2 regions of the Cellulosimicrobium sp. 22598 genome follow, and region 2 is predicted to be linked to the other one. Evidence: predicted binding sites of a transcription regulator. Region 2 holds the regulator's gene; the other holds the start of a gene.
What was found. The regulator LexA, encoded in region 2, represses DNA repair genes until DNA is damaged. The targets are predictions, from matches to a motif close to TCGAACANNTGTTCGA.
Positions count from the first base shown of each region.

Region 1: a site for LexA is predicted at 1,593-1,608, ahead of ACTJIY_RS01765 (Rv2578c family radical SAM protein). Genes of this name have one in related genera too.

Region 1 covers NZ_JBQEMZ010000001.1:386,745-393,294, forward strand. Annotated here, with positions in the region: gene ACTJIY_RS01765 (Rv2578c family radical SAM protein) at 1-1,584, opposite strand, end outside; TPP riboswitch at 1,768-1,887, shown strand; gene ACTJIY_RS01770 (ECF transporter S component) at 1,999-2,724, shown strand; gene ACTJIY_RS01775 (ABC transporter ATP-binding protein) at 2,717-4,549, shown strand; gene ACTJIY_RS01780 (energy-coupling factor transporter transmembrane component T family protein) at 4,546-5,334, shown strand; gene ACTJIY_RS01785 (M23 family metallopeptidase) at 5,385-6,053, opposite strand; gene hisS (histidine--tRNA ligase) at 6,098-6,550, opposite strand, start outside.
Region 2 covers NZ_JBQEMZ010000006.1:91,023-97,572, reverse strand. Annotated here, with positions in the region: gene ACTJIY_RS08335 (ATP-dependent DNA helicase) at 1-1,949, shown strand, start outside; gene ACTJIY_RS08330 (L-lactate dehydrogenase) at 1,996-3,006, shown strand; gene lexA (transcriptional repressor LexA) at 3,163-3,897, opposite strand; gene ACTJIY_RS08320 (LysM peptidoglycan-binding domain-containing protein) at 4,231-4,593, shown strand; gene nrdR (transcriptional regulator NrdR) at 5,022-5,561, shown strand; gene ACTJIY_RS08310 (aldo/keto reductase) at 5,631-6,550, opposite strand, start outside.

The DNA.
Region 1 (6,550 bases), on a different contig from region 2:
GTCGTGGCCACGCCGGTCGGATTCCTGAGGCGACCCGGCGAGGCTCCCCCTCGGGTAGGCGCCGTCCGTCGGCGGCCCCGGGTCGCGGTGACCGTCCCCGAGACCGCCGAGCTCGCCCCGGCGGTACCGCCCCTCGACGCCCGCGGGACCGCGGTGGCCGGACACCGCGAAGCCGCGCGCCTCGAGCATCGGGCGCACGCGGTCCCACAGCCACGAGCGGTACGCCTTCGAGGCGTACGCGCCACGGGCGTAGACCCGCTCGTAGCCGGGGACGAGCTGCGGGTGCTCCCGCGCGAGCCAGCCCAGGTACCACTCGCGCGTCCCGGGCTTGAGGTGCAGCGGCAGCACGGTGACCCCCGTGGCCCCGGCGTCCTTCACGGCGTCGAGCAGGTCTGTCAGCGCGCGCGTGGAGTCGGTGAGCCACGGCAGCACGGGCGCGACCATGACGCCGCACGGCAGGCCCGCCTCGCGGACGGCGCGGATCAGGTCGAGGCGGGCGCGCGGTGAGGGCGTGCCCGGCTCGACGCTCGCCTGGAGCGTCGGGTCCAGCAGCGCGAGCGAGACGCCGATCCCGACCTCGACGCGCGAGGCGGCGTCGGCGAGGAGCGGCAGGTCGCGGCGCAGGAGCGTGCCCTTGGTGAGGACCGACAGGGGCGTGCCGGAGCCCGCGAGCGCGTCGATGATGCCCGGCATGAGGCGGTAGCGCCCCTCGGCCCGCTGGTAGGGGTCCGTGTTCGTGCCGAGCGCGACGGGCTCGCGGCCCCACGACGCGCGGGCGAGCTCGGCGCGCAGCACCTCGTCGACGTTCACCTTGACCACGACCTCGCGGTCGAAGTCGTCGCCCGCGTCGAGGTCGAGGTACTGGTGGGTGGGCCGGGCGAAGCAGTTGTGGCTCACGACCCCGGCGGCGACGAAGTCCCGCGTCCCGGTGGTGATGTCGACGAGCTCGGTCTCCTCCCCCGGCCCGTCGAGCGCCTCGAGCGAGTCGACGCGCAGCGCCTCGTCGCCCGTGACGTCCCGGCCCTCGAGCGCGACCCGGCCGCCCGCGAGCGCGGCCGACCCCGGGCCGACGAGGACGTCGCCCAGCGCCAGGTGGGCGCGGCGCCCGGACCCGCCGACGACATGGCGCCAGCCCCGTTCGGTGAGGAACCGGTGGTCACCGCTCGCGACGAGGCGCGTGCCGTCCGCGAGGGTCACGCGGTACGCGCGCTTGCGGGTGGTCCAGCGGTCGAGCACGCGCGTGCGCACGTAGCGCCGGTAGGCGCCGTGCGGTGCGGTCCCCACGATCTCGTCGCCGACGCGCAGCTCGCCGATCGGGCGCTGCGTGCCGTCGGCGAGCAGCACCGGGGTCGACGGCGCGAGGCAGTAGGAGCAGGCGTGGCTGCAGCCGCGGTACGGGTTGACCGTCCAGCGGAACGGCATGCGCGACATCGCCGGGACCTTCGACAGCGCGCTCTTGGCCGTCACCTCGTGGAACGTGATGCCCGCGAAGTCGGGCGTGCGCACGCTGCGCACGAGGCCCGCCCGCTCTAGCCCCGGGAGAGCGCCGTCGTCCGCGCCGAGCGCCTGTCCGTCCCACCTCATCCGCACATTCGAACAGGTGTTCGATCCTCAGGTCAAGCCCCGCGGTCCTCCCCGGGGGACGCCTGCTCCGCGTCAGCGGCGACCCGCACCCTGCGCAGGGCCGGTGCACGGGCGGCCCAGGGCCCGTCCCGCGGGCTGAGACGCCGGGATTGTCCGCGTGGCCCCGAGGGCCTAGGGTCGGGCCGAACGCCCCCGGGGAGCGCACGAGCGCTGAGAGTGCAGGCCGGACACCCGTCCCACCTGCAGACCCGTGGAACCTGATCTGGTTCGTACCAGCGAAGGGAGCAGGGCCGACGTCACCGTCCCCTGCGCGCTCGTGCCCGTGCACCCCGCACGCGGCCGGGCGCGCCGGGGCCCGGCGGTGGCGCGCCGTCGTGCACCCCTCGCCCCGGGGGCCCGACGGAGGGAACCCGCATGGCCGAGCCCCGCACCACCCCGCAGCAGGCGACCCCGACTGCCGCCGCACCCACCGACCAGCCGCCCACCGGATCGGCCGGCGTGCCGGCCGACCTGTCGGCCGGCGGGGTGCCCGATCTCGCGGTCCGCCCGACCGGGCGCCCCGCACGGCGCCGCGGGCTGACGCTCCACGAGACGGTGCTCGTCGCCGTCCTCGGCGTCGTCTTCGGGTTCGTGTACTGGGCGTTCGTCCAGCTCTGGGCCCCGCTCCAGCTCGCGATGGGCCCCCTCGCGGACCTCGCCGCGAACGTCCTCGCGGGCGCGTGGATCGTCGTCGGCCCGCTCGCCACGTACATCGTGCGCAAGCCGGGGGTCGGCATCCTTGCCGAGACCCTCGCCGCGCTCGTCGAGGTCGTCTTCCTCGCGTCCCCCGCGGGGCCGCTGCTGCTCGTCGTGGGCCTGGTCCAGGGCGTCGGCGCCGAGCTGCCGTTCGCGCTCACGCGCTACCGCCGGTTCGGATGGTGGGTCTTCGTCGCGTCGGGCGTGAGCGCGGCCCTGGTCACGTTCGCCTTCAACGCCGTGCGCTTCGGCTGGCTCGGTCAGGACTACGCGATGCTCCGGCTCGGGATCCAGGTCGTGTCGTGCGTCGTGCTGTGCGGCCTCGCGGCCCGCCTCCTCGGCGACGCGCTCGCCCGCACGGGCACCCTCGACGCGTTCGCGATCGGCACGGCCCGCCGTGGCTGAGGCGACCGCGCGCGTGCGCGACGCCGTCGCTCCGGACGCCGTCACGGTCGCCGACGTGACCGTGCACCTCGGGCACGACGGCACCCGGGTGCTCGACGGCGTCGACGTCACCGTCCCGGCCGGGACGAGCCTGCTGGTCCTCGGCCCGTCCGGGTGCGGGAAGTCGACCCTCCTGCGCGCGCTGGTCGGCGTCGTCCCGCACACCCTCCCGGGCGTCGTCCTGGGCGGCCTCCGCGTGACCGGCGCCGACCCGCGCGAGGTGCCGCCGCCCGTGCTCGCCGCCCGCGTGGGCCTCGTCCAGCAGCGGCCCGGCGACCAGCTCTGCCTGGCGCGCGTGGACGAGGAGCTGCGGTTCGCGCTCGAGAACCGTGGCGCCGACCCCGGCACCACGGACGCCCGCGCGACCGCGGCGCTCGCCGCCGTCGGCGCCGCGCACCTGCACGACCGCGCGACCCACGCGCTGTCGGGCGGCGAGGCGCAGCGCGTCGCGGTCGCCGCGGCGCTCGTCGCCGAGCCGGAGCTCCTCGTCCTCGACGAGCCCACCGCGCTGCTGGACCCCGCCGCCGCCCACGACGTCGGGGCCCTCGTCGCCCGCCTCGCGCGCCGCCCCGGACCCGACGGCCGTGACGACGCCGCGCCGCGGCACCGCTCGGTCGTGCTCGTCGAGCACCGCCTGGACGACCTGGGCGCGCTGCCGGACGCGACCCTGGTCCTCGGGCGCGACGGCAGGGTCGTCGCGCACGGCCCCACCGACCGCGTCCTGCGCGAGCACGCGCACGACCTCTCCGGGCTGGGGTGCTGGCTACCCCTCGCCGTCCGCCTCGAGCAGGCGGGCGCGCCCGGGGCGCTCGGCTCCCCCGAGACGGACGACTGGCTGGTCGACCTCGTGCGGTCCTCGCCGTCGCGCTCGACGACCACGGACCGGCCCCCGTCCGGCACGGCGCGACCGGTCGCGCTCCGGGCGCGCGGTCTCTCCGTCCGCCGCAGCGGACTCCGCGCCGGGCGGTCCCGGAGCGACGACCCGGCCGTCGTGCGCGGTGTGGACCTGGACGTCCGCGCGGGCGAGGTGCTCGCCGTCGTCGGTCCCAACGGGGGCGGCAAGTCGACGCTCCTGCGCGGCCTGGCCGGGCTCGAGCGCACCACGGGCGAGGTGGCGACCGCGACCGGCGAGCCCGTCGCGATGGTGTTCCAGGACCCCGAGCACCAGCTCGTCGCCCGCACGGTGCGCGAGGAGGTCGCCTGGTCGGCCCGGCTCGCCCGCGTCGACGACGTCGAGGAGTGCGTGGCCCGGACCCTCGCCGCGTTCGGGCTCGCGCACCTCGCCGACACGAACCCGTACCGGCTCTCGGGCGGCGGGCAGCGGCGCCTGTCCCTGGCGACCGCGACCGTCCTGGACCCGCCGGTCCTCCTCGCCGACGAGCCCACGTTCGGGCTGGACCGGGCCCAGGCCGCCGCGGTCGCCCACGTGCTGCGGGGGCGCGCCGACGCGGGCGGCGCCGTGGTCGTCGTCTCGCACGACCTCTCGCTCGTCGCGGCGGTCGCCGACCGGGTCGCCGTGGTCGTCGGCGGCACCCTCGCGACGGTCGCCGAGCCGTCGACGGTCCTCGCCGACGACGCGCTGTGCGCGCTCGCGGGCCTGCGCCGGCCCCCGCTGCTCGACTGGTGGGCACGCGCGGGCCGCGGTCGCGGCCTCGACCCGGGAGCGCTCGTCCGCGCGCTCGACGCCGCGTGCGACACCCGGCACGACGTCGTGCCGGGCGCCGATCCCGGGACCGCGAGACTCCCCGCGCCCACAGCCGCGGTCGCCGCGGAGGTCGCCCCGTGACCGGTCCCCGCCCGACGGCCCTCGAACGGTGGAACCCGACGGTCAAGCTCGCGACGGTGCTCGTCGTCTCGACGGCCGCGCTGCTCGTCACCGACCCGGTCACGCCCGCGACCGGCTGGGTGCTCACGGTCGCCGCGCTGCTGACGCTCGGACGCGTTCCCGTCCGGACCCTCGCGCTCGCCCACGTCCCGTTCGTGGTGTTCGCGACGAGCCTCCTGGTGGTCAACGTCGTCACCCGGCCCGGGGGCGCCGCGGTCCCGCTGGGTCCGTTCACCGTCGGTGCGGACGGCCTGACCATCGGCGCGGCGCTCGCGCTGCGCACGCTGCTCGTCGGCGCGTTGTCCCTCGCGCTCGTCCTGACGACCGACCCCGTGCGCCTCATGACGAGCCTGCACCAGCACGCCCGCCTGCCCGCGACCTGGACGTTCGCGGTGCTCGCCGCGCACCGCCTCCTCGTCGAGCTCCCCGACGCGTGGCAGACGATCCGCTGCGCCCAGGCGGTCCGCGACCCCCGGCGCCGGCCCGGCCGGCTCCCCCGGTCGCCGCGGTCGCTCGGCGCGGCCGCCTTCGCGCTGCTCGTCGGGGCGGTGCGCCGGTCCGAACGGCTGACGGTCGCGCTCGAGTCGCGCGGGCTGGGCTCCGGCCCCCGGACGTCCTCGCGGCCCGTCCCGCTCGGCGTGCCCGACGTCGTCGCGGCGGGCGCCGTCCTGGCCGTCGCCGGCGCGGTGGTCGCGGCGGGCGTCCTCGGGGGGTGGGTGACCGGGATCGGCGCGCTCACCGCGTGAGACGACACCGCCGTCGCCTCCCGGGCGAAACCCACCGGGGCGAGGCCGCGTCACGCAGGCTCGACGACCGTCCCCTCGCCCGGGACCCCGAGCGCGACGCCGCGGACGCCCGCGTCGCGCCCGTGCTCGCGGTACGTGCGGAACGCGAGCGGCACGCCGCGCGCGACGTGCGCGTCGGGCCCGTCCATGGCCTGCACGTGCACGTGCGGCTGCGTCGAGTTCCCCGAGTTCCCGCACCGACCCACCACGTCGCCCGTCGTCACCCGTTGCCCGAGACGCACCTCGACCGACCCGCGACGCAGGTGGGCCAGGACCACGAACACGCCCGGGACGTCGAGCGCGAGCACCACGTGGTTGCCCGCGAGCGCCGCGCCGCCGGCACGCGCCCGGGACGCCTGCGTGAGCGCGTACCCGAGCAGCGCGAGCGGCGAGCGCCGGGCCTCGTGGTCGGGCTCGCCGTCGTGCGCCGCGACGACCGTGCCCGCGCCGGGCGCGAGGACGGGCAGGCCGAAGCCGAGGAACCGTTCGGGCGGCTCGGTGCCGAGCACGGTGCGCCAGTCGCGCACGTCCGCGGTGCGGCGGCCGCGGACCGCGACGAAGTCGATCGCGTAGGTCGTGGCGAACAGGTGCGTCCCGTGGCTCGGGACGCGCCGTGCCGGGCTGTTCTGCACGAGCCACGTGCCCGCGAACGGCAGGGCGAGCTCGACCGCGTCCGCCACGTCGTCGCGCCTCCCCTCGCCTCGCACGCCGTCCGGTCGGTCCGTCAGCCGCCCGCCGGCACCACCCGCGGGTGCAGGTCCTCGGCGGGCGGCGCCCACGTCGCGGCGTCGGCGTCCACCTGCTCGCCCGAGCGGATGTCCTTGACCTGGTCGGGCGAGCGCGTCCCGTCCTCCTCGACGCGCCCCGGGAACCAGACGAACGGGATCCCGCGCCGGTCGGCGTAGCGGATCTGCTTGCCGAACTTGGCGGCGGCGGGCGCGACCTCGACCGGGACGCCCCGCGAGCGCAGCGCGGTCGCGACCGCGTCGGACGCACCGCGCGTCTCCTCGCTCGTCACCGCGACGACGACGGCGCTCGGCACGGAGCGCGTCGCCCGGACCAGGCCCGCCGAGAGCAGGCGCGAGACGAGGCGGGACACGCCGATCGACAGGCCGACGCCCGGGTAGGTGTTCGCGCCGTCAGACGCGAGCGTGTCGTACCGGCCACCCGAGCAGAT
Region 2 (6,550 bases):
GCGCGGTCACCGACGCGATCGAGGGGTCGGAGCACCTCGTGGTGCAGGCGGGGACGGGCACGGGCAAGTCGCTCGGGTACCTCGTGCCGGCCGTGCGGCACGCGGTGGCGACCGACGAGCGGGTGATCGTCTCGACGGCGACCCTCGCGCTGCAGCGCCAGGTCATCACGCGCGACCTCCCGCTGGTGGCCGACGCCGTGGCGGACCGCCTCCCGCGCCCCGTCACCATCGCGCTCCTCAAGGGCTGGCACAACTACCTGTGCGTCCACAAGATCGCGGGCGGGTACCCGGCCGACGAACCGACGCTGTTCGACCTGCCGGGCGAGTCCGCGGGCGCCGCCGACCACCCCGCCGCGCGCGGCGGGACCAGCGCCGCGGCGCTCGGCGAGCAGGTCGTGCGCCTGCGCGAGTGGGCCGAGGAGACGTCGACCGGGGACCGGGACGACCTCGTGCCCGGCGTGAGCGACAAGGCGTGGCGGCAGGTCTCGGTCACCGCCCTCGAGTGCCTGGGCCAGCGGTGCCCTCTGCTCGCGGAGTGCTTCCCCGAGAAGGCGCGCGCGACGGCCCGCGAGGCCGACGTCGTCGTGACCAACCACGCGATGCTCGGCATCGCCGCGATGGGGTCGCCCGGGGTGCTGCCCGAGCACGACGTGCTCGTCGTCGACGAGGCGCACGAGCTCGCCGACCGCGTGACGGCGGCCGCGACGGTCGACCTGTCGGTACCGGCGATCGAGAGCGCGGCACGCCTCGCGCGGCGGCACGGCGGCGTGACCACGGACGCGCTCGACGCGGCGTCGGCGGCGTTCGGGACGGTCGTCGGGTCGCTGCCCGCCGAGCGGTTCCCCGACGGCCTGCCCGACGGCGCGCGCTCGGCGGTCGCCGCGGTGCGCGACGCCGCGCGGGAGGTCCTCTCGACGCTCAAGCCCGAGACCGGGGTGACCAAGCCGGCCCAGCCCGACTCCGGGCTGAAGATGGCGCAGTCGACGATGCTGCAGCTCTTCGAGGTCGCCGAGCGCATGGCCGCGGACCCGACCGGGCACGACGTGCTCTGGTGCTCGCGCCCCGGCGAGGGCGGCTGGTCGGCCGACCGGTTCGGGGAGGGCGCGAGCCGCCTGCACGCCGCCCCCCTGGGCGTCGCGGGCCTCATCCGTACGCACCTGCTCGCCGAGCGGACCGGGGTGTTCACGTCCGCGACGCTCGCGCTCGGCGGCAGCTTCGACGCCGTCGCGCGCACCTTCGGGCTCGGGGGCGGTGGCGAGGGCGGCGACGCCGACGGACCACGGTGGCGCGGCCTCGACGTCGGCAGCCCGTTCGACTACGCGCGGCAGGGCATCCTCTACGTCGCCAAGGCCCTCCCGACGCCGGGCCGTGAGGCCTCCACGGAGCACCAGCTCGACGAGATCGCGGCCCTCGTCGAGGCCGCGGGCGGGCGCACGCTCGGCCTGTTCTCGTCGCGCCGTGCGGCGGTCGCCGCGGCGGAGGCGATGCGCGAGCGGCTCGACGTGCCGATCCTGTGCCAGGGCGACGACCAGCTCCCGACGCTCGTGCGCGAGTTCGCCGACGACCCGGCCACCTGCCTGTTCGGCACGCTGTCGCTCTGGCAGGGCGTCGACGTGCCCGGGCCGTCGTGCCAGCTCGTGCTCATCGACCGGATCCCGTTCCCCCGTCCGGACGACCCGGTGAAGTCGGCCCGGGCGCGGGCGGTCGAGGCGGCGGGCGGCAACGGCTTCATGCAGGTCTCCGCGACGCACGCCGCCCTCCTGCTCGCGCAGGGCGCCGGCCGGCTCGTCCGGTCCACCACGGATCGAGGCGTGGTCGCGGTCCTCGACCCGCGTCTCGTGACCGCGCGCTACGGCACGTTCCTCACGCGGTCCATGCCGGGGTTCTGGCAGACGACCGACCGCGACGTCGCCACCGGTGCGCTCCGGCGCCTCGCCGCCCTAGGCTGAGTCCTTTCCGCGGTCTTCACGATTCCAGCGACTTCACGGAGGCGACATGACGACGAGCACGTCCCCGCAGGGCACGGGCGACGCGAGCACGGGTGGGCCCGGAGGGGGAGCGCGGACGACCAAGCTGGCGATCGTCGGCGCGGGTGCGGTCGGGTCGACCCTGGCGTACGCGGCCCTCATGCGCGGGGCCGCGCGCACCGTGGCGCTCCTGGACGTGAACCGGGCGAAGGTCGACGCGGAGGTGGCGGACCTCCAGCACGGCATCCAGTTCATGCCGATGGCCCGGGTCGAGGGGTCGGACGACGTCGCGGTGTGCGCGGGGGCCGACGTGGTCGTCGTGACGGCCGGGGCGAAGCAGAAGCCGGGCCAGACGCGGCTCGACCTCGCCGAGGGCACGATCGGCCTCATGCGGACGATCCTGCCGGGTCTCGTGGAGGTCGCCCCGGACGCGGTCTACGTCATGGTGACCAACCCCGTCGACATCGTCACCTACGCGGCGCTCAAGTTCTCCGGGCTGCCGCCGTCGCAGCTCTTCGGCAGCGGGACCGTCCTCGACTCCTCGCGGCTGCGCTTCCTCGTGGCCCAGCACTGCGGCGTCGCGGTGCAGAACGTCCACGCGTACATCGCCGGCGAGCACGGCGACAGCGAGATCCCGCTGTGGAGCTCGGCGACCATCGGCGGCGTCCCGCTCCTCGAGTGGCCGGGCCTGGGCGGTCGCGGTCCGCTCACGGCGGACGTGCGCGACGACATCGCGCGCGAGGTCGTGCAGTCGGCCTACCGGATCATCGAGGGCAAGGGGGCGACGAACTACGCCGTGGGGCTCGCGGGCACGCGCATCATCGAGGCCGTGCTCGACGACGAGCACCGCATCCTGCCCGTCTCGACGCTGCTCGACGGCGCGTACGGGCTCGACGACGTGTGCCTCTCGCTGCCGACGCTCGTCGACCGGCGCGGCGCCACCGAGCGGGTCGAGGTCCCGCTGTCCGACGCGGAGCTCGCCGGGCTGCGCTCGTCCGCCGAGTCGCTGCACGCCGTCGCCCGGCGCTTCGGTCTCTGACCGACCGGTTCGCCGGCGGGTCCGGAACGGCGTGAGAGCCGGGTGGTCGACGACCACCCGGCTCTCGGCGCTTCCGCCCTCGAGGTACCGGCGCCCGCCTCGTCCGCCCCGCGAGGGACCGCTCGGGAGGGTGCGGCGACGGACGGTCCGTGCGGCTCAGAGGCTGCGCAGCACGGAGACGACGCGGCCGAGGACCTGGGCGTCGTCGCCAGGGATCGGGTCGTACGCGGCGTTGTGCGGCATGAGCCAGACGCGACCGTCCGCGCGGCGCAGGGACTTCACCGTGGCCTCGCCGTCGATCATCGCCGCGACGATCTCGCCGTTCTCCGCGACGGGCTGGCGGCGGACGACGACCCAGTCGCCGTCGCAGATCGCGGCGTCGACCATCGAGTCGCCCTGCACCCGCAGGAGGAAGAGCTCGCCCTCGCCGACGAGCTGGCGAGGCAGCGGGAAGACGTCCTCGACGACCTGCTCCGCGAGGATCGGGCCGCCGGCGGCGATGCGGCCGACGACCGGGACGTAGGACGGAGCCGGGTGCGCCTCGTCGTACGCGGGCTCGGGCGCGGAGCCCGCTGCCGTGAGCGGGGTGGCGCGGCGCGCGTCGTCCGGCTGGACGACCTCGATCGCGCGGGGGCGGTTCGGGTCGCGACGCAGGAAGCCCTTGCGCTCGAGAGTCGTGAGCTGGTGCTTCACCGACGACGGGCTCGTCAGGCCCACGGCCTCGCCGATCTCTCGCATGCTCGGCGGGTAGCCGCGCTGCTCGACGCACGCGCGGATGGTCTCGAGCACGAGGCGCTGGCGCGGCGTGAGCCCGTCACCCCCCGCCGACCCGTCCGGGAGCTCCCGCACCTCGGCGAGCCCCCGTGCCCTGTCCGTGCCTCGTCCCGCCATGGTCGCTCCGCCTTCGTCCGTCGCGGCCGCCGACGCCTCCCGGGCGTGCGGCCTCCCCTCCCCGGGGCGTGCGCTCCGGGACCTCGGTCGCCCCTCCGGGTCCGAGCGGACATGTCCGGCGAACCGACCTGACCCCAGGCTAGGGGAGGTTGCGACACGAATCAAACACCTGTTCGAGCATGTCTCGACTCTGTCGGTCGTTCGTGATAGACCTTCGTACAGGTGTTCTACGTACACGTGTTCGACCGACCCGGTCGGCGCGGAGGCGAAGGGCTCGCGGCGTCCGATCGACCGGGGAAGGCGATCGGGCCCGCGGGCCGGGACGGAGCAGGCATGGATGCGATGGCGATCTCGACGGTCGGGCCCCTCGGCCCTGCGGGCGGGGCGACGGGGCGTGCGGAGGAGCGGCCGCTGCGGCTCACGCGCCGGGGCCGCGTGGTCCTCGTGCTCCTGGCCGCCGCGGTCCTGCTGCTGGCCGCGCGGGTGGGCGTCGCCGTCGCGAGCGGCCCGGGCGAGCCCGTGGAGGTCCGGGTGCACGTCGTGAGCTCGGGGGAGACGCTGTGGGAGCTCGCGCAGGGGGTGGCGGCGCCGGGAGAGGACCTGCGCGACGTCGTGAGCGGGCTCGCCGAGCTCAACGGGCTCTCGTCCTCGGGCCTCCAGGCCGGCCAGAAGATCCTCCTCCCGGCGTCCGCCTGAGGCCGGCTGGGCGCCCTCGGTGCGGACGCGAGAGCGCGCTGTGACGCAGGACACGGGCGAAACCGGTCCCCGTGCGGTGCGCAGGGGTTGCGGCATCATTTAGGTCGCCCTAAGTTAGTGTCACCTCACAACGCCGGCTGGGGGGCTGGGCGGACGAGGTGAGGAGCGCGCGGTCCACCGCGACTCCTGTGCACGTCGCCGCGCGTGAGGCGAGTCACGCGCGAGATGGGGACGGGGGCGTCCCGACGGGGGCGGTCGACCACGGCCGCCCCCGTTCTGCCGTCCACGAGCCCCGGTGCAGCCGTCTGCGCGCCGACGACGCGGCGGGCGCGAGCGGCCGGCGTCGGAGGCGTGTTGCACGGTCCCGCCGCGACGGCATACGTTCGTCGCGCCGACCTGTCGGCGCGAACCCCGCGGAGGAGCCCGCCATGCACTGCCCGTTCTGCCGCCACGCGGACTCCCGCGTCGTCGACTCGCGCACCTCGGACGACGGCGCGTCGATCCGTCGGCGCCGCCAGTGCCCCGAGTGCAACCGCCGCTTCACGACGATCGAGACCGCGAGCCTGTCCGTGGTCAAGCGCTCCGGCGTCACGGAGCCCTTCTCGCGCGAGAAGATCGTCAACGGCGTGCGCAAGGCCTGCCAGGGGCGACCCGTCAACGAGGACGACCTCGCGGTGCTCGCGCAGCGCGTCGAGGAGACCATCCGGGCGAGCGGCAGCGCCGAGCTCGACGCGTACGAGATCGGGCTCGCGATCCTCGGGCCGCTGCGCGAGCTCGACGAGGTCGCCTACCTGCGCTTCGCGAGCGTCTACCAGGCGTTCGACTCGCTCGAGGACTTCGAGAGCGCGATCACGTCGCTGCGCGTCGAGCGCGAGGAGCGCGAGACGGCCGCGGCCCGGGCCGAGGAGGGCTCGAGCGGCACCGCTCCGGGGGCGGACGTTCGCGGGGAGGTCGCACCGCACGCCTGAGGCCGCACGCGCGAGGGCACGTCGCGGCCCCGGCAGGGGTCCCGCGTCGTCGGCGCGCGTCCGGCGGGCCTACAGGTCGCTGGACCGCGACGCCCAGATGTTGATGCCGGTGTCCGCGGGCAGCGCGTCGACGGCAGCGAGCTCCTCGGCGGAGAGCGCCGGCGCGTCGAGCGCGGCGAGGTTCTCGTCGAGCTGCCGGGTCGAGCTCGCGCCGAGCAGCACGGACGTGACGCGCTCGTCCCGCATCGCCCAGAGGATCGCCGTCGTGGCGAGGCTGCGCCCGTGGGCGCGGGCGAGGTCGTCGAGCCGGCGGACGTGGTCGAGGTTCGCCTCCGAGAGGAACGCCGGTCGGAGCGGCCCCCCGCGCGCCGCGCGCGAGTCGTCCGGAACCCCGCGCAGGTACCGGTCGGTGAGCATCCCCTGGGCGAGCGGCGAGAAGGCGACGACCCCGAGCCCCGCGGCGCCCGCGACGTCGAGCACGGACGCGCCCGCGGGGTCGTGCGGGTCGGGCTCCTCGACCCACCGGTTGAGCATCGAGTACGACACCTGCGTCACGACGAGGTCGACGCCCACCTGCTCCGCGACCCGGAGCGCCTCCCGGGTGCGACGCGCCGAGTAGGACGAGATGCCCGCGTACCGCGCGCGACCCGAACGGACCGCGGTGGCGAGCGCACCGACCGTCTCCTCGAGCGGCGTCGTCGGGTCGAAGCGGTGGGAGTAGAAGATGTCGACGTGGTCGAGCCCGAGGCGACGCAGCGAGGCGTCGAGCGAGGAGAGCAGGTACTTGCGCGAGCCGCCCTCGCCGTAGGGGCCGGGCCCCATGCGGTAGCCGGCCTTGGTCGTCACGACGAGCTCGTCGCGCACCGTCCGCAGCTCGCGCGCGAGGAGGTGCCCCAGGGACTCCTCGGCCGCTCCGCCCGGCGGGCCGTAGTTGTTCGCGAGATCGAGGTGGGTCACGCCGCGGTCGACCGCGTGCAGCACGATCTCGC